One region of the Paenibacillus sp. FSL H3-0302 genome, then DNA from elsewhere that is predicted to be linked to it. Evidence: riboswitches for the same ligand, from Rfam matches in the RefSeq annotation. Region 1 holds a riboswitch; each other region holds the start of a gene.
The links. A riboswitch is a leader RNA that binds a small molecule or an ion and turns the genes downstream of it on or off. The one in region 1 is predicted to bind cyclic di-GMP.

Region 1 (6,546 bases):
GATTGGAGTGGTTTGCTCTATACCGGTTTGTTTTAGCAGCTCTCTTCTATTTAATTGTCATACAGTAATTAGGCAAATGTAAAGAAAATTGTAGCCTTAATGGATTACGAGGGAAACCCTATCGAAACCGTTATTCAATATAGCGGAATGGAATGGACAATCTTAAGGCCGTCAGAATTTATGAAGAATGCATTATATTTTTGGGCAGAATCCATTCAAAAAGAAGGAATTTTAAAATAACCCCCCAGTGAGTTTGCACTAGGAGTTCCAGTGAAGGAAACGAGGTTAGAGTTTCCTTATCAATATATGCACTATAAAGGTTGTAATCGGATATATTTTACTACCCAAAGCGGAAATGAAATAATACCATTACCTGTGTTTAAATGGACGAATTGGTTACTAAAATTTTCTTCGCAAATGCCTTCAAAGGTTTCGCCACTGATTAAGTATAGGCGCACTGGTGAATGTTCTTTTATTGACTCCTCGACTCTTTTGTTGATCAAAACAAGCCACCTCTTTTTTTAAGTGATTACATTATCACTTATGCTATACCTATAAACACATTTATCCCAACTCAACAATAAGTGTGAATTTATATGTGAAAAATAATACATATATTTATGTTTCAAAAGAGTATATACTGGATTCACTATCAAGTTGTGATTACCAACTAGAATTTTTTTGGTGAGTTTAGATCACATCTTCTTATCATTTGGGGAGGTGTCTTATTTGGAAAAAACCCTTAATTATGTACAAGATTTTAAATTGCTTGAAGAACGAATTAATGCATTTATAAATTATGATTCATGCATTGAATACGTAGAAGGATCTGAAGAAGTTGTAGCTGGCGGGGCCTTTGCCTGGACCAAGTTAAAATCGGCGGAGAGCTATAAACAAGAGCACATTGATGCTGACTACGTAGAATTAGCAGAAAGGGTACGTACAGTACTGGAAAACGAACATAGTCCTAACATTGAAAAGTTTGAGCGTAGTTATGAGCTAGTAATGAATTATATCCGACAAGATACTTTTCTCTGGGTACCTGGTTTGAAAAATGTTATTGAGAGTATAAAATCTGAATTGGATTTGCAACAATTTTTTCTTAATCAATAGTAATAGTAAATTTAATGCGTCAATCATAAGTGGTGACTAGCTATTTCATAGGTGTCTTATAAAAAGTTTAATTATATAAATTGAGAATGATACTTTTAATTCAATTAATTCTACATACAGTTTTCTTCCTTTGAATTTGGGAACAATACTAAAGCCTCCATTTATAACTCCATAAAAAAGCCCGTCAATTTTAATGGTTGGCGGGCTTTTTTTGTTTATTGAATTGTATACTCACTGACTTCAAATGTAAGTATTTTATCAAATATTACGTACTCTTTGCGCTTGCTAAAAGGCCCCTTGTTGTTGGAATGCTTATTAATTCCATATGATCCTGTACCTCTTCCTGCATCACGAGCATCGTACCAGTTTAAGAATGCATCTACTTCAGCAATTGGTAGGTCGTATTCTTTTTCTGTTCCATTCACCAGAGTGATGGTAAGAATAGCTCGATCCCCTGATGGCTGCTCTGGAGTTGTTGTAGGTTTAGGCGTCACTGTTGGTATTGGGTCTTCTGAATAAGTGCCGAATATATCAAATTCGTATATACGAGCAGTAAAAGGGCTATAAGTATTAACGAATTCAATATATACAACACCTTTTAAATCAAGCGCATACTCAGCACCGGAGGTTACTCCAGGCGAATTATTAAACGAAATTTTCTTTAAAAGTTCTCTTTTACTATCAAGAAAGTTCATATAATAATATGAAGATGTCTCAGTCGACTTTAAATAAAACTTAGTAATATCAGCGCTATAGTAATTTGGAAATTAAGATTGATACGTTACCTTGTTTGATCGGTTTCGATAAAAATAATAAAAATTCAGCAAATCTTTAGACGGGCTTCATACTTATTTAAGCTAAGAGGATTATAGTAATTACATAACCCCCTTATAATATAGATCTAGACCCTGCCGGAAGTTGGTGGGGTCACTTTTTTGCACAGAGTAATTTTATAAATATGGATTTCTCCTTAAATCTACACAAAGAAGCGCCGTCCCTTTGGAGACGCCGCTTCTTTATAGTAGATTCTATTCTTTTTGCTCAATTCTTGATTTTGGTGATCTTTTTGGCGGTAACTTGTGCAGGGAATGAATCATCACTTACTTCAAAAAACACTTTAATCTCATCGCCTTTTTTATATTTAGAAGGTGCAACTTTATTTACCCAAATGGCTTGAGAGTACTCATTAGATTCGAGAATTTCCTTGTATTCCTTGTTCAAGTCTTCTTCTTTTAATTCAGAAATTACTAAAATTCTTTTATTTTCTACATCTATTGTGTGTACAATTCCTTTCAAAACTTCATTATTCTTACTACAGGCGGTGACGAATAATAAAAAAACAAAAATAAGAGTCCATTTAATAGTAGTACGTGGTTTTTGAATCATGGACCTTCCCCTCCAGTGGTTACGACATTAGTTTAAAATCGGTTGCACAGGCATAGCATTTAGTACATTACCAATATAAGAATAAACAGCAGCCTTTCCATTATGACGACCTTTATTGATTCTGGGGAGTTACAGGTGAATGCCTGTAGTATTGATATTTTCATAAGAACTTTTGTTTGTATATAATAAAAATAAATGTTCTTATTTTAGAGGCGATCAATGATGGAAATGAGTATCGACCAAACGGTTGGGATTATTTATCAGGTCAAGGTGAGCAAGATTACACAACGCGAGATCGAGATCCGTGGCATCCGTGACAAACGTCCAACATAAACAAAGGGGATAAATATCATGCGGTGTATAACAATACGGCAGCCTTGGGCGACCTTAATTGCTCTTGGTGAAAAAGAGTTTGAAACTCGTTCATGGAGAACAGCCTACCGCGGCGAGTTAGGCATCCATGCCGGAATGAGGATTGACAAAAAGATTTGTGAACAGGAACCGTACAAATCAGTATTGGCGAAACATGGCTATACAGCGAATAATTTGCCGACAGGAGCTATTATTGCTACAGGTCAGCTCGCGGGATGTTATGTGGTTACTCCAGAGGTGGATTTAAGGGAATGGATCAATGGGAACGAATATGATTTTGGCGACTATAGTGAAGGACGGTTTGCCTGGAAGCTTGAAGGGGTTCATCCATTAAGCCATCCAATTCCAGCTAAAGGTCGGCTAAGCTTGTGGGAGCACTCTAATCACTTCTGAACGGCGAACAATATTTTTAATGTAATTTTTATGTGCCTATCAGCTATTTTTCAGGTTCGAGGTATATATTAGAGACACCAAACACCCCCCAGTGTTTTGTGGTATATCTCTCTCAGGTCTTGCCAACTCCCATGGTAAGGCCTATTTTTTTGTTCACTAATTGATTGGGGGGAGAGAGCGCAGCGGCTTCTATACAGCTTTACTTAATCTGGTACTGTTCTTCGTAACTCTTAAAAGATGAAATATCCAGCCCTAGGTATCTGCGCATATGGATGGCAGCTTGAGCCGCAACAATGTCATTCAACAGCAGCATTCGTTCATGATAGCCACGACATATATACTTGGCTTCAATTCCCGTATTAAGTCTGTTTTGCTCATACACCTTGATTCCCCGTCTTCTCATTTCTGCACGAACATCCCTTAGATCTGTTGTAGCTACTGCAGCAGCTGTTCCAAGAACCTCCAGATAAGGGGCGGGTGTTCGTAAGTGTGTAGATAAAATGGCGGAGTCCCGTTCGAAAGCTGATAAAATCATCGGAAGCAATAAATAAGATTTCACCAGCATGTTGTCCCTGCTTTCTGCTCTATGCATGAATCTCATCACCTCTAATAGGAACGTATATTCGTATTCTACCCCGATATTCCAAAAATAATCAATGGTATTTCTAAACAGCTTATCCAATGTGATTAAATTCACAACTAAATAACGAAGAATAAATTATATTAAAATTGTAATAATAAAAATTAATGTATCTAACGCACATAAAGGAGAATTATGATGGAAAAAGAGGGCAGCCTCCAGCGTGGATTGTTTTTTGGTTTAATTCTGAGTGTTCCCTTATGGATATCCATATTGGGCTATATACAGTTACTTTAAAATTTAATGAAAAACCTTATGCGAAGCGCCTTTAGGCGCTTTTTTTGTGTGGTACTAATGCGGGGAATTATCGAAAGGAATTGATTGACAATTGTGGGTGTCGGGAGCTAAACTGTTATTAATTCAAAAGTATTAAAAGTCATAGACTGTTATTGGATAGAATGCTTCAGCTACCAGTTCTGGACTTGCAGTGTAATACATATATATAGTCATGATAATAGCAAACCGTCTGAAAGGGCGGGACGCAAAGTCCAGGAGTCTAAAGTGTCTTAAAGGCACAATGACCGTCCGACTGCCATGAGAAGGGAATTCCACTTCTTTTTGGCGGTCTTTTTTGTTGTTAGGTCCTTTAGAGTTTCTGGTAATTATTCTGATTAATATAAATCATAGTTTTAGGAGGTGTGCCATTTGAAAAGAAGAATAAAACCGTTACTCTCGCTTGTATTAGCTGGGATTTTGACGGTAGGTAGTGGGCTTTCCTCATTGGGAGCTGGAGTTGCTGGAGCTAGTAGTTCTTCTACATTGGGAATTGCAGCGGTCTACAACGTGTTTATTCTAGGGGATATAACAACAGTTTCGGATACGGAAGGAAGGTTTGCTGCTGGAGGTAACGTTAACTTAACCAACTATAGTGTTGGAGATAGGTTGACCGCTGCAGAGGTTTCCCTGACTGACACACTTGTTGTTGGAGGGAATCTTACTTTCAACGGAGGTACTGTTTATGGGAATATCGTGCACGGGGGAGATTTTTCAGGGAATGTAACGCTCCTCAAGGGTGGTACAAAAAGACAGGGGAGTACGATTGACTTTTCAGCCGTAGGTCAGTCTTTGAAGGACAAATCAGCAGAACTTGCAGCATTGCCGGCGAATGGAACAACAGTGTACCAATATGGCAGCCTTACCCTGACAGGTACAGATCCTGCGGTCAATGTTTTTAATGTTTCAGGAGATAACGTCTCTAATACCTACGGAATTACAATAAATGTTCCTTCAGGATCTACTGCAATTATTAATATTGATGGTTCTAACGTAAAAATGAAAAACTTCGGATTTCTACCTAATAACGTGTTGAACAGCAAGAAAATTTTGCTTAACTTTAGCCAAGCTGCGTATCTTGATATGGCAGGCATAGGTGTAATGGGAAGCATACTTGCCCCCTATGCTCATGTTGATTTTATTAATGGTCAGATTAACGGTACTTTAGTGGCGGCTTCACTCAAAGGTACTGGTGGTGGTGAATTTCACCACTATCCATACGATGGTGATGAACCCGGACCAACGCCGACACCAACGCCGACAGTGACGCCGACACCAACAGTGACACCAACGCCGACGCCGACAGTGACACCAACGCCGACACCGACGCCAACACCATGTCCGACGCCGACAGTGACACCAACGCCGACGCCGACACCAACGCCGACAGTGACGCCAACGCCGACAGTGACACCGACGCCAACACCAACAGTGACACCAACGCCGACAGTGACGCCAACACCGACACCAACGCCGACAGTGACGCCAACACCGACACCAACACCGACGCCAACGCCGACGCCGACAGTGACACCGACGCCAACGCCAACAGTGACACCAACACCGACACCAACGCCGACAGTGACGCCAACACCGACACCAACACCGACACCAACGCCGACAGTGACACCAACACCAACGCCGACGCCGACAGTGACACCAACGCCGACGCCGACAGTGACACCAACGCCGACGCCGACAGTGACACCAACGCCGACAGTGACGCCAACACCGACACCAACGCCGACAGTGACGCCAACACCGACACCAACACCGACACCAACGCCGACACCAACGCCAACGCCGACGCCGACACCAACGCCGACAGTGACACCAACACCAACGCCGACAGTGACACCAACACCAACGCCAACAGTGACACCAACGCCGACAGTGACGCCAACACCGACACCAACGCCAACGCCGACGCCGACACCAACGCCGACACCAACGCCAACGCTGACGCCGACACCAACGCCAACGCCGACGCCGACACCAACGCCGACAGTGACACCAACGCCGACACCAACACCGACGCCGACAGTGACGCCAACGCCAACACCGACACCAACGCCGACGGTAACACCTGAGGCGACGCCAACGCCATCGCCGACGGTAACGCCTGAGGCAACACCAACACCGACGGTAACGCCTGAGGCAACACCGACACCGACGGTAACGCCTGAGGCAACACCAACACCGACGGTAACACCAGAGGCAACACCGACACCGACGGTAACGCCTGAAGCAACACCAACACCGACGGTAACGCCAGAGGTAACACCAACGTCGACACCAGAGACTTCTGTGTTCCCGACACCAACGCCATCATCCGTAATTGGCACTATAGTTCTTGCAGAAGATCCCGT
Region 2 (6,546 bases), 1.9 Mb from region 1:
AGCGAATGCTGTCACGGGGTCTAACAACGAGCATGGTGTGCGAGATGCGCTGGTTAAATATTGTTTATCTTAATAATGGAAAGCATAAAGCGGACTTGAGTCCGTTCTATGCTTTTTTTGTTGTGAAGGAAATAAAAGAGAAACATAAACAGAAATGATTTTATCCATAAATAATCCGCCCTTAGGATTAACTAGAAAGGGCGGGACATAGATTAACTTCCTGCATTAAAGTTTAATTTCCTCGTTCCGGCTAGGATCGCTATATTTATAGATTCCAGGGTTCAGTTCGATTTTTTCGTCGAAAGGGATATCTTTGTAGCTATCAATATTAGTTCCTGTAGATATCATGCCCTTAGGTGTAATTTCAGGCACCACTTCTTTGCCATTAATCCGTAACGTAGTTTGGTTAACGCTTTTGAAGCCAGAAGATTTGGATGTTGATTCGACAATCAAATTTTCGCCCTCAGTATAGTAAGTGAATTCAATTTTTAACCCATCGACATCAAGTGAAGTGAACTGCTTTTCTTCTTTAGGTTTGTTTATAGTGATCCAATTCTTAGTAGTATCACGTTTCTCAATGACAGCATCCTTTAATATAAGTTTCATTGGAACATCGGACCAGTCATTATACCATTCCGGAGATTCGAATTGAAATAAATGCTGGTAGCTTTCGGAATGATCTCCCTTCAAATTCCAACCCCCAGTGATTGTTTGATCACCTATAACCAACTGAGCGGTATTATAGTGGACAATTCCTTTTTTAAGCGAATCATTTTCATCTATTAGAATTTGGATATCTAAAGGGGTAACCACTAGCTGATCTAAGGTTATGCCGGTCTTTTCTTGAAATTCAGGACTGTTATACAGTTTCTTAGTGTAAATCGCCTCACTTGCTTTTTGTCCATCTGCTTTAAAATCGAACTTCCACGTACCTGAAAATCGTTTCGCTTCTTCAATGTAACTAAAATGAAGACTAGCTTCCTTCCAATCTGATTCAGTTATATTGAAAACCTGTTCAATAAATAAATCCGATCCTTCGTTAGGCATGATGGTTGGAATTGCTTCATTCTCTTGACCACCAGTACTAACTACCAAATGTGGGTTACCCCGTCCTAAGTCAGATGGTGATGCAGCGACTTTGTAACGGATAATGGTTTGATTGGAAACATATCGAACGGATTCGATTTGAAGGCTTGGATATTGCTTAACTCCAGTATTGATAGTATCCCCTGCTTGATGATTAGATTGTAAGGGAATATTCCGATCACTGTAAAAAATGAGATTCCGTGCTTCAAACCTGTAGTCCTTTTTATCATCCTTTAATGTATCGGGTGTCTCATATACTCCAATGAGTTTCTGGCTTTCAGGATCGTATTCTAAATAACCGTATACCTTTGCCTTGGCACCGGATTCACTAGTCATGATGTTTTCCTCTGTAGCAAATCCAGTATATTTGGATAGATCAGATTTAGTATCAAGTGATAACAGCATTTTCATTTTTTCTCCATCAGTTACAACACCGTTCAAATTCATTGTTACTCCTGAACTGGAAGTTTGAAGATTATACTGTTGACCGATGCCGTTATTTAATGCATTGCTCACACTTCGACCACCAATTTTATCCCAATTAATCGTCATACTAGCGAATACAGGAATGGCTACAAGTAAGAGGCAAGAGAAGACAATACTGATAGGAATAACCTTTTTATTAGACCTAGGAGTATTCTGGGAGGCATGCAGATTTCTTTGACGTGTATAAGCTTCTTGTTTTATGGCAGTCCACATCAAATCATAATCCGGTCGGGGAATATGTTTATCTTTTTCAATATACAGACTCATTACTATTCAGCTCCTTTAGTTGGGTTCCACCCATTCTATTTAGTATTTTAAGTCCCTTGTTCAGTCTGGATTTTACAGTTCCTTCGGGTATGCTCATAACTTTAGAGATCTCGGGTACAGTCAATTCGTTTATAAAACGAAGGACTACTACCATTCTGATTTTGTCGGAAAGCTGACTGTATAACCCTTGTAATTCTTTTTTAGTTTCCTGTCGATCCAAACGTTTTTCTACAGGGTTTGATTCCTCAGACCTGGATAGTAAATAATTACGTACTTCTTTCATCCACCCCGTCTTACGCCTTTTGATCACACTGTTGCACTCATTCGAAGCAATTCGTAAAATCCAAGCTTTCAAGTTTCTTACCTTCGACTTATCCGCTAAGATAACTTTTACAAATACCTCTTGGGAAATATCCTCCGCATCTGCCTGATTTTTCATTAAGTAGTAACAAAAATAATATACTTGTTCTTTATAGAGCTCGAAAATTTCCCGGTCACTCATTTTGCTGCACCCCCTGTCTTTACTGTTCTCATTAATAAGACTTATAAGCGTATGTAATCGTTCATTTTTCATTTTGATTGTAGTATTTCTTCTGAGTATCATAGCGAATTCGAATGGAAGATAAGTCGTTTACAGGTAATTATAACCATGATAAAATTAGCGGTGGGACATGCGTCCGTAATCTATTAAAACTAATTGAATGTCCGCGTTAAAGGTAAAATCATCGAAAGATGATGACACAAAGCCATGGGTCTAAAGCCTTTCGACAGAAGGAAATGATCGCCAGGCCGCCATAGGGATGTCTTATGAAGCATAAAGGATAGCTCTAAGAATATGTAGTCTATTTTGAGCTCTTTTATTATTTCGACCTATACGGCGTTACATTATCGCAAGGGGCCGAAAGGGGAAGTACATGAACAGTTTTTTCAAAACAATAGGTACTAGTTTGGCAGTAGGTGCTTTATTGCTGTCCGGAACGATCGGATGGATGTCTAATCCAGGAGTAGTGTCAGCAGCTACCTCAACAGTAGTAACCGCGGATCAGATGATCAACAAAGTAACGGCAGCCTCCAAAGCAATAAAGAATTTCCATCTGGATGTGACCAAAAAACAGGATATTCAAAGCGGCGGGGTGCGTATCAGCAACACCAACACTCTGAAGCTGGATATCAACCGTCTGCCGAATTTTGCCGCAGCAGGCACTGTCGCTAGTAGTCTTTTAGAAACATCGTACAGTCTATATGCCAATGACAAGGAGTTTTACTATCTTGTAGACGGAAGTGAACTGATCGATGAATCTGAAGATGAAGGTTACGACGATGACGGGGAGCCAATCGATCCTGATGCACAATATTGGCTTGGACTGGAGAAAACGGAATGGGATGCCTTTTACTCTAAAGGCCAATACGATCCTGTTTCCATGCTTGATTCGGTCAAAAGTTATAAAAAATCCATGAAAGTCAGCACTGCTGGCGCACAAACAGTCTTACAATTCACGGTAACCGATCCGACAGCAGCTAAGGGGATAATCAAACTCTATGACCAGGAGAACCTCTGGGATGGAGAGACAGTTCAACCCAAAAGCGTAACGTGGAAATTATTCGTCAATACTAAGACCTGGCAAACGGAAAAGCTGATAGTCGATCTGAGTTATGTGCTGGTAAGTGATGGAGCCAAAGATACATACACCACGAAAATCGAAGCTAAATATTCCAAAAATAATAAAGGTGCAGCCATTGTAAAACCGGCCGAACTAGAATAATAAGGACGATTCATAACGAGCGAAAAGCGCTGTTCAGCGGAACAGCGCTTTTTGTTGTATCCAACAGCAGTTCTTTATTAGTTGACAAGAATAAATCATTGCTGTAATTTATATGTATGCGCATGTATATAATAATTTATCTAAATATAATTTAATGAAAGTTGGGAAAAAGATGATAGCACTAGACACAGCATTAACTTTTCGCAGAGGGCTGACATTAAAAAACCGAGTGGTTATGGCTCCAATGACCACGCGAATGAGCTTTTATGACGGTGTAGTAACACAAGATGAATTGAAATACTATTCGCTAAGAACGGGCGAAGTAGGTGCGGTCATCACTGCGGCAGCAAATGTACAAGAGGGTGGAAAAGGATGGGAAGGTGAACTTAGTGTTTCCTCCGATGAATTTATTCCTAGCCTCAGCCGATTAGCATCTACTATTAAACGAAATGGAACAAAGGCTATTTTACAGCTATTCCATGCAGGAAGAATGACAGATTCAAAAATATTGCGTGGCGTACAACCCGTTTCCTCCAGCGCCATTGCTGCCGAACGCCCGAATGCAGAAATTCCAAGAGCATTAACAGAAGATGAAATTTTCGGTGTAATTGAGGATTTTAAAAAAGCGACTCAACGTGCTATTCAAGCTGGATTTGACGGGGTAGAAATTCATGGAGCAAACACATATTTAATCCAACAATTCTTCTCTCCACACTCCAACCGTCGTGAAGATCAATGGGGCGGAAGCTTAGAGAAAAGATTTAATTTCATTAACCAATTAGTGGATGCAGTTATTGCTGTCGTTGACAATTCAAAGGTTAAGGATTTTATTGTCGGGTATCGTTTTTCTCCAGAAGAATATGAAGAGCCTGGAATTAAAATCACCGATACCTTTTATCTTATTGATAAATTAGCTGATAAAAAGCTGGATTATCTGCATATTTCATTAGGGGATTTTAAGAAAGTATCTGCATCAGAAGATTTTAAAGAAAAATCAATCCTGCAATATGTACATGAGAAAATCAATGGCCGTGTACCTTTAATTGGGGTAGGAGATATCCGTACCAAACAGGACGCAGAGGACACGTTGACAAATGCTGAATTAGTAGCAGTAGGACGATCTCTTATCATTGATCCTCATTGGACAAGTAAAGTGCTGGAGGGTAAAGAAGATATCATCAGAAGAGTACTTGCTGATCAAGATAGAGAAGAACTTGTAGTAGAGAATGGTATTCTAGAATTCCTTAAATTAATGATGCCTGATCGTTTACGCTAAACCCAAACACAGTTTTGAGGTCTAAATCTATAACGTTCCGCGGTAAATTCCGCGGAACGTTATTTTTCTGTAACGACTCTATTCCCTCTTTAAGATTGTTGTCGTATGTTTCAACATTCGATTCATGAGATTTCGCCGTTCTGTTTTTATGTCGGTGTCGCTTCTCTTTAATGCGTCGCGGATGGGGATGATCTCTGTAATTTTCCTGCCGCTTTTTATTCTTCGATCTACACAAGTCGGGATGTAACCTACGTTAGTTATACTCGTGTGTCCTTTTTCATCCTTCTTTATTTTAAGCGTAAGAATGATACCGCTTTGTGTATAAGGAATATTCATTAGTTTAGTCGAAACAAAATTCCCCAATGAGTAAATAACGAATTGTTTTTTTCCACGAAGCGCTAACGGTTGAAGAACATGTGGGTGAGACCCCAGTATGATGTCGGCGCCATTTTTAAAGAAGAGATTGACCAGCTCTTTTTGCCTCTTGTTTGGAGTGTAACGATATTCGCTTCCGAAATGCAGATAAAGCAAGACTAGATCGACTTTCTTTTTTAAATCTCGAATCTCCCGAATGATCTTGGGCGTAGATATCCGGTTAACCAGCCATGGCTTACTCACTGGTACAGGAATTCGGTTGGTTCCTGCTGTGTAGGAGAGGATGCCAATCGTAATTCCTTTGACGTTTTTAATAAGCGTTCTCTTGGATTCTTCTAATGATTTAGCTGTTCCCGTGTGGTCGATTCCATTACGGTCCAGAACTCGTAACGTCCGAACCAGACCCGGGGCACCATAATCCATGCAATGATTGTTGGCCGTTACTAATACGTCGAATCCGGCTTCCTTAAGTGCAGGGGCCAGTTCGTCTGGACATTTGAATATCGGACCGCCTGATCGGGGACTTTTCCGGCATTCGGGGCCACTTCCAGCAAAGGTGGTTTCGAGATTGCCAATCGTCAAATCAGCCTGTTTCAGATAAGGAGCTACTTTTGCAAACAGGGGGCTGAACGAATAGGTTCCGTCAGGCTGTTTAGCATCCGAAATAATATAACGTTTGACCATTAGATCTCCCACAGCAGCTATTTGTATTTCAGTCATGGATATCCACCTTTTTATTATTTTCATTAGGATATGGCATAAAGTTGTTATGGGTTATTCTTTCTTTAAGGCGAAGTGCAAACATTTGTGTGGCTTTTTATTTAAAATGTGACTCAACGCATAATCACTTTATTTAGATCGTCTAAATTTAAGGTATTCATTTTTTTCAAACTTTTATAATTTGATTCAAATCCTCTTTTTTGTTTGGCAGCCATAATAAAATAAGGTTGTTGATAAACATTATCAATCAAACATTGGAGGTTAAAGAAATGAGTACACAATTCAAAAAAATCGCCGAGGATACTTACTGGATAGGCAAAATCGATAACCGCCCGGTTCCATTTCACCGCCTGATTCTGGCAAAAGGAACTACCTATAATTCTTATTTATTAAAAACAGGTAAGCCAACTGTCATTGATACCGTAGATATGGAATTCGGACGTGAATATGCCGAGTGTCTGGGTGAAATGATTGATCTTCTAGATATCCATTACATTGTAATTAATCATACAGAGCCTGATCACTCTGGTGGACTGGCAGCTCTCGCTGCCAAGGCTGCAAATGCCACGATCG
Region 3 (6,546 bases), 120 kb from region 1:
AACCCGGAGGGGATATGAATCGTTTCAAACCAGGCGATGTCATCACCTTTAGGAATGAAGATAATCTGCTCATTACTCACCGAATTGTAGAAGCGACCGTCAATAACGCTACTGGTGAAGCTGTTTATCGCACTAAAGGCGATAACAACGACGCGCCCGACATGAACCCTACCAGTTCTGTGAATGTTGTAGCTCAGTATACCGGGGTCACTGTACCCTATGTCGGTTACGCTATGAATTTCGCGGTTTCCAAAGCTGGAAGTGTAGTCCTCATGATCGTGCCTGGCTTGATGCTTCTGCTCTATGCTCTGTATACCTCTTGGAAGGCTGTAGCTGCATTAGAAAAGAAAAATGCTGCCCTACTGCCAGCCTCACCGCCCCCAACAGAAACACAGCCCTAAGTTGATTGTCCACTTCCGCTTACGAACCGGAAGATACAATATATAAATTTTATAAAAAATTCAAACACAAATTTGAGGAGGAATTTTATTATGGGTATCAAGAAAACATTGGGTCTTGGCGTAGCATCTGCAGCACTGGGTTTATCATTAATCGGCGGAGGAACCTTCGCATACTTTAGCGACACTGCGCAAAGCACAGCTACATTCGCAGCGGGCACGCTCGATCTGAACTCCGACCCTTCTGTCATCGTTAATATTCCTAACCTGAAACCAGGTGATACTGTAACTAAATCCTTCAAATTGAAAAACGATGGTTCGCTCGATATCGGATCTATTATTCTGAATACATCGACTCAAATCACGGATGCTAAAGGAGATAACTACCTGGATTTAGCCGAGTTCATTAAAGTTAAATTCCTTAGAAATAATGATAAAGGAGTACCTATCGTCTCTCCTGAAAATGTAGTTTATGAGACTACACTTGCTGCTTTAAAAAGTCAGCATCCGGATCTCGTAAAAAATACAGGTTGGGATCAACTCTTTACCGAAGCATCCGGTATTAAAGCCGGTACCAACGACAGCTTCTCCGTCCAATTCGAATTTGTGGAAAATAACCAAGATCAAAATATTTTCCAAGGCGATAGCTTAACACTGACTTGGGATTTCGTAGCTAAACAAGGTGCGAAAAAAGACTACTAAGATCAATAAAGTAATTTAATAAAATACTCGAAGAGCAGCAGATCCTGAATCCGGCCACGGATAAGCAGATTGCTGCTCTTCTCTTTACAATAAACTTTGTCCGATTTATTGATATTTGCTATACTAATAACAAAAATTACGGAGGGGCGTCAGCATAGTGCCACAGAATATGGGCCAACGTATCCAGCAGCTCCGCCTAGACAAGGGTTTCTCCCTATCTGAGCTTGCGGACAGAGCAGATGTAGCTAAGTCGTATCTTAGCAACGTGGAGAGAAACATCCAATCCAATCCATCCATCCAGTTTATCGAAAAAATCGCTGACGCGCTTCAGGTATCCATTCATGCCCTACTCTATGGAGAACCCAATGATGCAGAGGAATCACATTTAGATTCGGAATGGTTCCGATTGGTGCAGGAAGCTATGGACTCAGGCATTAGCAAACGCGAATTCAAAGAATTTCTGGACTATCAGAAATGGAAGCTCGATCAAAAGGATTAATACTTCCTACTAATCTGGTACGATCCTCTCTTCTACTAAATCATATCGAAAAAGGACACAGCGAAGAACCGCTGTGCCCTTTTTCGATATGTAACCCCTCTAATGTATTACTGCACGATCTGCACAGTTTTCTCATGAAAGAACTGGCGGATTTCATCTGCCTTAATGCCAGCCTTCTTAGCTGCTAATAATAAATGTACCCACTCTTGATCCAGATCAATAAACTGCTGTTCTCTGTTGCTACCCTGGTTGGACTTTTCCAAAAAATCTCCCCCTAAGATTTTACGTCCCCAGGCAATCCGGCTGTCATAGTATCTCTACCTTAGACCCGCGACTTTGTGCCCCTGCCTTTCGGCAAGTTTACCTTTTACTGGACCCTTTTCACGAAAGGATCTACTTAAAAAACTATAAAATTACTATCTGCAATAACATTATACAAAAAGAAAGCGGAAAAGTGTGTCGATTCCTGGTTACTTTCTATTTTAAAAACGAAAAATAAAAGATTTTTTTTCAAAGATCTTGTCCGATTATCACGATACTCGTCCGTTACATAAAATAAATTGTACTAGCAAAATAAATATTTACTGACCTAATAGTTAAAAATAAGGATAATAGAATCATTTTAATAGGCCTTTAGAATGGGTAATGAGAAGAAACACCCTTCTTTTCATTAGAACAAGCTAACCCATACCATTTTGCGAACGTATTGGACGAAAGAATGAATTGATTACAGTGGCCGAAAGTAGCACAATAAGATGAGAAATGAAACCGCAATCATCACAGCTCCAGTAAGCGTTGACACAAAATGTCACGTATGGAGTTCATCCGTTAAGGAGGATGTATTCATGGCAGCCAAAGAGCCCTATAACGAATCCATTTGGAGTAAGTATTACGGACCCAATTTAGGCTACATTCAAGAAAGATATGAACAGTTTGTGAAAGATCCCTCCACCGTAGAAAATAATTATCGCGAGCTTTTTACAAATTCGGGACCTCCTCCCCTAACTCCGGATAGCGAACCGGCTCCTCAGCCGCGCATCTCGGGAGACACCGAATGGCTTAGAAAAGCAGTAAGAGCTTCCAAGCTAATCGCCAATATTCGTATATATGGCCATATGGCCGCTGAAATTGATCCGCTGGTACGCGATCAGAATCCCATGGCAAAATATCTTGAGCTTGAAACCTATGGGCTGACCCGCGAAGACCTGATCGCACTGCCTGCCACGCTTATATGGGAAAATGCGCCGAATGATGTGCATACCGGATGGGATGCCGTGCAACGTATGCGTCAGGCATACACCAAGACTATCGCCTATGAATTCGGGCATGTGCATGAAGAAAAAGAACTGCAATGGCTAAATAGACAGGCAGAATCCACCAGCTCACCAGCACCCCTAAATAATACAGAACGCAAAGAGCTCCTGAACCGCCTGATTCAGGTAGAGCAATTTGAAACCTTCCTCCACAAGACTTTTGTAGGTCAGAAGCGTTTCAGTCTTGAAGGCAATGATGCTCTTGTGCCGATGTTAGATGAAATCGTACGTGCTGCTGCACATGACGGTGCGGAGCATATTTTGATGGGCATGGCGCATCGCGGCCGCCTCAACGTTCTTGCACATATTTTGGGCAAACCTTATGATATCATATTTTCAGAGTTTCATCATTCTCCGAACAAGGAGCTTTTCCCTTCCGAAGGCTCCACAGGCATTAACTATGGTTGGACAGGTGATGTGAAATACCATCTCGGTGCAGACCGTGCTGTCCGTGAAGGAGAAACCGTACGCACAAGAATAACACTAGCGAATAACCCAAGTCACTTGGAATTCGTCAATCCTGTCGTGGAAGGTTTCACTCGTGCCGCACAAGAAGATCGGAGCACTGCAGGACTGCCGAAGATTGATACCAGTAAAGCTATGGCGGTGCTGATGCATGGCGATGCTGCTTTTCCAGGTGAAGGAATTGTTGCAGAAACGCTTAATATCGGCAAACTTCAAGGTTATCAAAATGGTGGGACGATCCATATCATTGTTAATAACCGAATTGGTTTTACGACTGAAAGTGAAGATTCCCGTTCTACGCATTATGCGAGTGACATCGCCAAAGGGTATGAAATCCCAATAGTCCATGTCAACGCTGATGACCCAGAGGCCTGCGTAGCAGCTGTACGTTTAGCTAGCGCATACCGCCATCAATTCAAAAAAGATTTCGTAATTGATCTCATCGGCTACCGCCGTCATGGTCACAACGAAATGGATGATCCTGAAACCACACAACCTATTGTCTACGGCAAGGTTCGCAATCATCCAACCGTCTACAAGGTTTATGCAGAGAGACTGAAAAACGAAAAGGTTCTTACCGCCGAAGACGTACAAAAGATGAATGCTGAAGCAGAAAGCGTATTGCAGCGTGCGTACGATACTATGAAGGAAGGCAATCATAAGAAAAAAGAACCCAAAGCCTTCATTCCTCTACAAACGGACCGCGCAGCGGCAAACACTACAGCGGTATCCATCTCCAGCCTGCAGGAGATCAATCGTGAACTGTTGACGGTTCCTGCTGGATTCCAGGTTTATCCGAAGCTGGAGCGCATTTTACAACGTCGTAAAGATGCACTGAATGAGGGTGAAAAGGTCGACTGGGCACTAGCTGAAACATTAGCCTTCGCTACCATTCTGAAAAATGGAACGCCCATCCGACTGAGCGGTCAAGATGCCCAGCGCGGAACCTTCGCACATCGCCATCTGGTGCTGCACGACAGTAAAACAGGAGATTTATTCTCTCCGCTGCATCAGCTAAGCGATTCCCGTGCCTCCTTTGGCGTATACAACAGTCCATTGTCAGAGGCATCAGTATTAGGCTTTGAATATGGTTATAATGTGTTTGCACCGGAAACCTTCGTAATCTGGGAAGCACAGTATGGTGATTTCGCCAATGCGGGTCAGGTTATTTTTGACCAGTTCATTGCCGCTGGACGCGCCAAATGGACACAGCGCAGCAATCTCGTCATCATGCTGCCGCATGGCTACGAAGGACAGGGACCTGAGCACTCCAGCGGTAGGCTGGAACGGTTCTTGCAGCTATCCGCTGAGGAGAACTGGACGGTCGCTAACCTGACTACCGCTTCGCAATATTTCCATCTGCTGCGGCGCCAAGCAGCGTTATGCGGGCAGGAAGATGCTAGACCGCTAGTCATTATGACGCCGAAAAGTCTCATTCGGAATACGCGCAGCACTTCTGCCGGAACCGAGCTGGCTTCAGGACAATTCAAGCCTGTATTAGCTGAATCTTTGCTTGGCCAGAAACCAAATGAAGTTAAACGGCTCGTAGTCTGCAGCGGTAAAGTCGCTATCGACATCCAAACAGAACTGGAAGCAGCACCGGATAAGGATTGGTCATGGCTGCATGTTCTTCGCCTAGAGCAGCTTTATCCGTTCCCGGAACAGGAGCTAAGCGAACATTTAAACTCCTTCAGCTCCCTTCAGGAAATTGTCTGGGTGCAAGAAGAGCCGAAAAATATGGGCGGCTGGAGCTATAGTGAGCCTCGGTTACGCGCCATCGCACCGAAAAATGCCGGCGTAAGATATATCGGCCGTCCGGAACGTTCCAGCCCGGCCAGTGGTTATGCAGATGTGCATAGCTTCGAACAACGTAGAATTGTAACAGAAGCCCTAAAATCAAATTCGAACGTACAAGCGGCTGTACCGTCCTCTTAAGAGGACGGTATCACAATAGCGTAAACCATTATGTTTGGGGAGGAAACGGCCTGTGTCAGAAATCTTAGTACCCGATCTGGGAGAATCCATATCCGAAGGAACCATCTACAAATGGCTGGTTAAAGAAGGCGACACGGTAGGTCAAGGCGATGTGCTCGCTGAGCTGGAAACGGATAAAGTCAATCTGGAAATTAGTGCAGAGGTGGAGGGTGTCATCTCCACCATCCTGCGTCAAGCGGGCGAGAACGTAGCCGTTGGCGAAGCCATCGGCATCATTGGAGCCGCAAGCGGCAGTACGCCGCGGGCCGCTGCAAGCGAAGCCGAAGCGCCTAAAGCGGCTCCGGCAGGCGGCAACGCAGTAGCAGCCGCCGCGCCTGTAGCTGCGCCCGAAGTGCCTGCAGCAGGTGGCGACAGCCACGCTGCCTTGGCATCGCCGGGCGCACGCAAGCTGGCACGGGAGCGCGGCATCGACCTCGGCGAGGTTAGCGCCCGTGATCCTATCGGCCGGATTGGTCAGGCCGATGTGTCCGGTCATGGTGCAGCAGCACCGCAGGCCGCTGCACCGGTAGCTCCGGCGCCGCAAGGCAAGCCGGAGCCAGCGAAGCCGGCAGCGGGCAAAGCCACGCCGGACGAGGGCAAAAACGTGGAGCGCAAGCGCATGTCACGCAGACGGCTCACGATTGCCAGCCGCTTGGTCGAAGCGCAGCAGACCGCGGCCATGCTTACCACCTTCAACGAGGTGGACATGACAGCGATCCTCGACATCCGCAAGCGCCGCAAGGATGCATTTAAAGAGAAACATGAAGTTGGACTAGGCTTCATGTCCTTCTTCACCAAAGCCGTGATCGGTGCGCTTAAAACCTATCCACTGCTGAACGCCGAAATCGACGGTGAAGATCTGGTCGTTAAGAAATTCTACGACATCGGTATTGCTGTTGCAGCGAAAGAAGGACTTGTAGTTCCCGTAGTCCGTGATGCGGATCGGCTCAGCTTCCCGGAAATCGAGCGCCAGATTGGCGAGCTCGCTTCCAAAGCACGTGCCAATACGCTCAGCCTCTCCGAGCTGCAAGGCGGAACATTCACCATCACCAACGGTGGCGTATTCGGCTCCTTGTTATCCACACCGATTCTGAATACACCACAGGTGGGTATTCTAGGGATGCATAAGATCCAACTGCGTCCGATCGCGCTGGACGAAGAAAGAACCGTAAACCGTCCAATGATGTACATCGCC

Region 2: another riboswitch for cyclic di-GMP. It lies ahead of MHH50_RS10615 (DUF6612 family protein); the one in region 1 lies ahead of MHH50_RS02465 (choice-of-anchor A family protein).
Region 3: another riboswitch for cyclic di-GMP. It lies ahead of MHH50_RS01930 (anti-repressor SinI family protein); the one in region 1 lies ahead of MHH50_RS02465 (choice-of-anchor A family protein).

What each region holds. Positions count from the first base shown of each region.
Region 1 covers NZ_CP150284.1:551,863-558,408, forward strand. The annotation lists gene MHH50_RS02435 (undecaprenyl-diphosphate phosphatase) at 1-68, shown strand, start outside; gene MHH50_RS02440 (hypothetical protein) at 730-1,113, shown strand; gene MHH50_RS02445 (hypothetical protein) at 1,329-1,808, opposite strand; gene MHH50_RS02450 (DUF3221 domain-containing protein) at 2,155-2,499, opposite strand; gene MHH50_RS02455 (ASCH domain-containing protein) at 2,851-3,264, shown strand; gene MHH50_RS02460 (hypothetical protein) at 3,464-3,961, opposite strand; cyclic di-GMP riboswitch class I at 4,351-4,441, shown strand; gene MHH50_RS02465 (choice-of-anchor A family protein) at 4,550-6,546, shown strand, end outside.
Region 2 covers NZ_CP150284.1:2,427,941-2,434,486, forward strand. The annotation lists gene MHH50_RS10600 (Cof-type HAD-IIB family hydrolase) at 1-73, shown strand, start outside; gene MHH50_RS10605 (DUF4179 domain-containing protein) at 226-1,839, opposite strand; gene MHH50_RS10610 (RNA polymerase sigma factor) at 1,823-2,341, opposite strand; cyclic di-GMP riboswitch class I at 2,545-2,636, shown strand; gene MHH50_RS10615 (DUF6612 family protein) at 2,754-3,602, shown strand; gene MHH50_RS10620 (NADH-dependent flavin oxidoreductase) at 3,757-4,878, shown strand; gene MHH50_RS10625 (CapA family protein) at 4,957-5,973, opposite strand; gene MHH50_RS10630 (FprA family A-type flavoprotein) at 6,243-6,546, shown strand, end outside.
Region 3 covers NZ_CP150284.1:431,742-438,287, reverse strand. The annotation lists gene MHH50_RS01945 (signal peptidase I) at 1-401, shown strand, start outside; gene MHH50_RS01940 (TasA family protein) at 492-1,100, shown strand; gene MHH50_RS01935 (helix-turn-helix domain-containing protein) at 1,270-1,599, shown strand; gene MHH50_RS01930 (anti-repressor SinI family protein) at 1,707-1,862, opposite strand; cyclic di-GMP riboswitch class I at 1,890-1,974, opposite strand; gene MHH50_RS01925 (2-oxoglutarate dehydrogenase E1 component) at 2,445-5,312, shown strand; gene odhB (2-oxoglutarate dehydrogenase complex dihydrolipoyllysine-residue succinyltransferase) at 5,365-6,546, shown strand, end outside.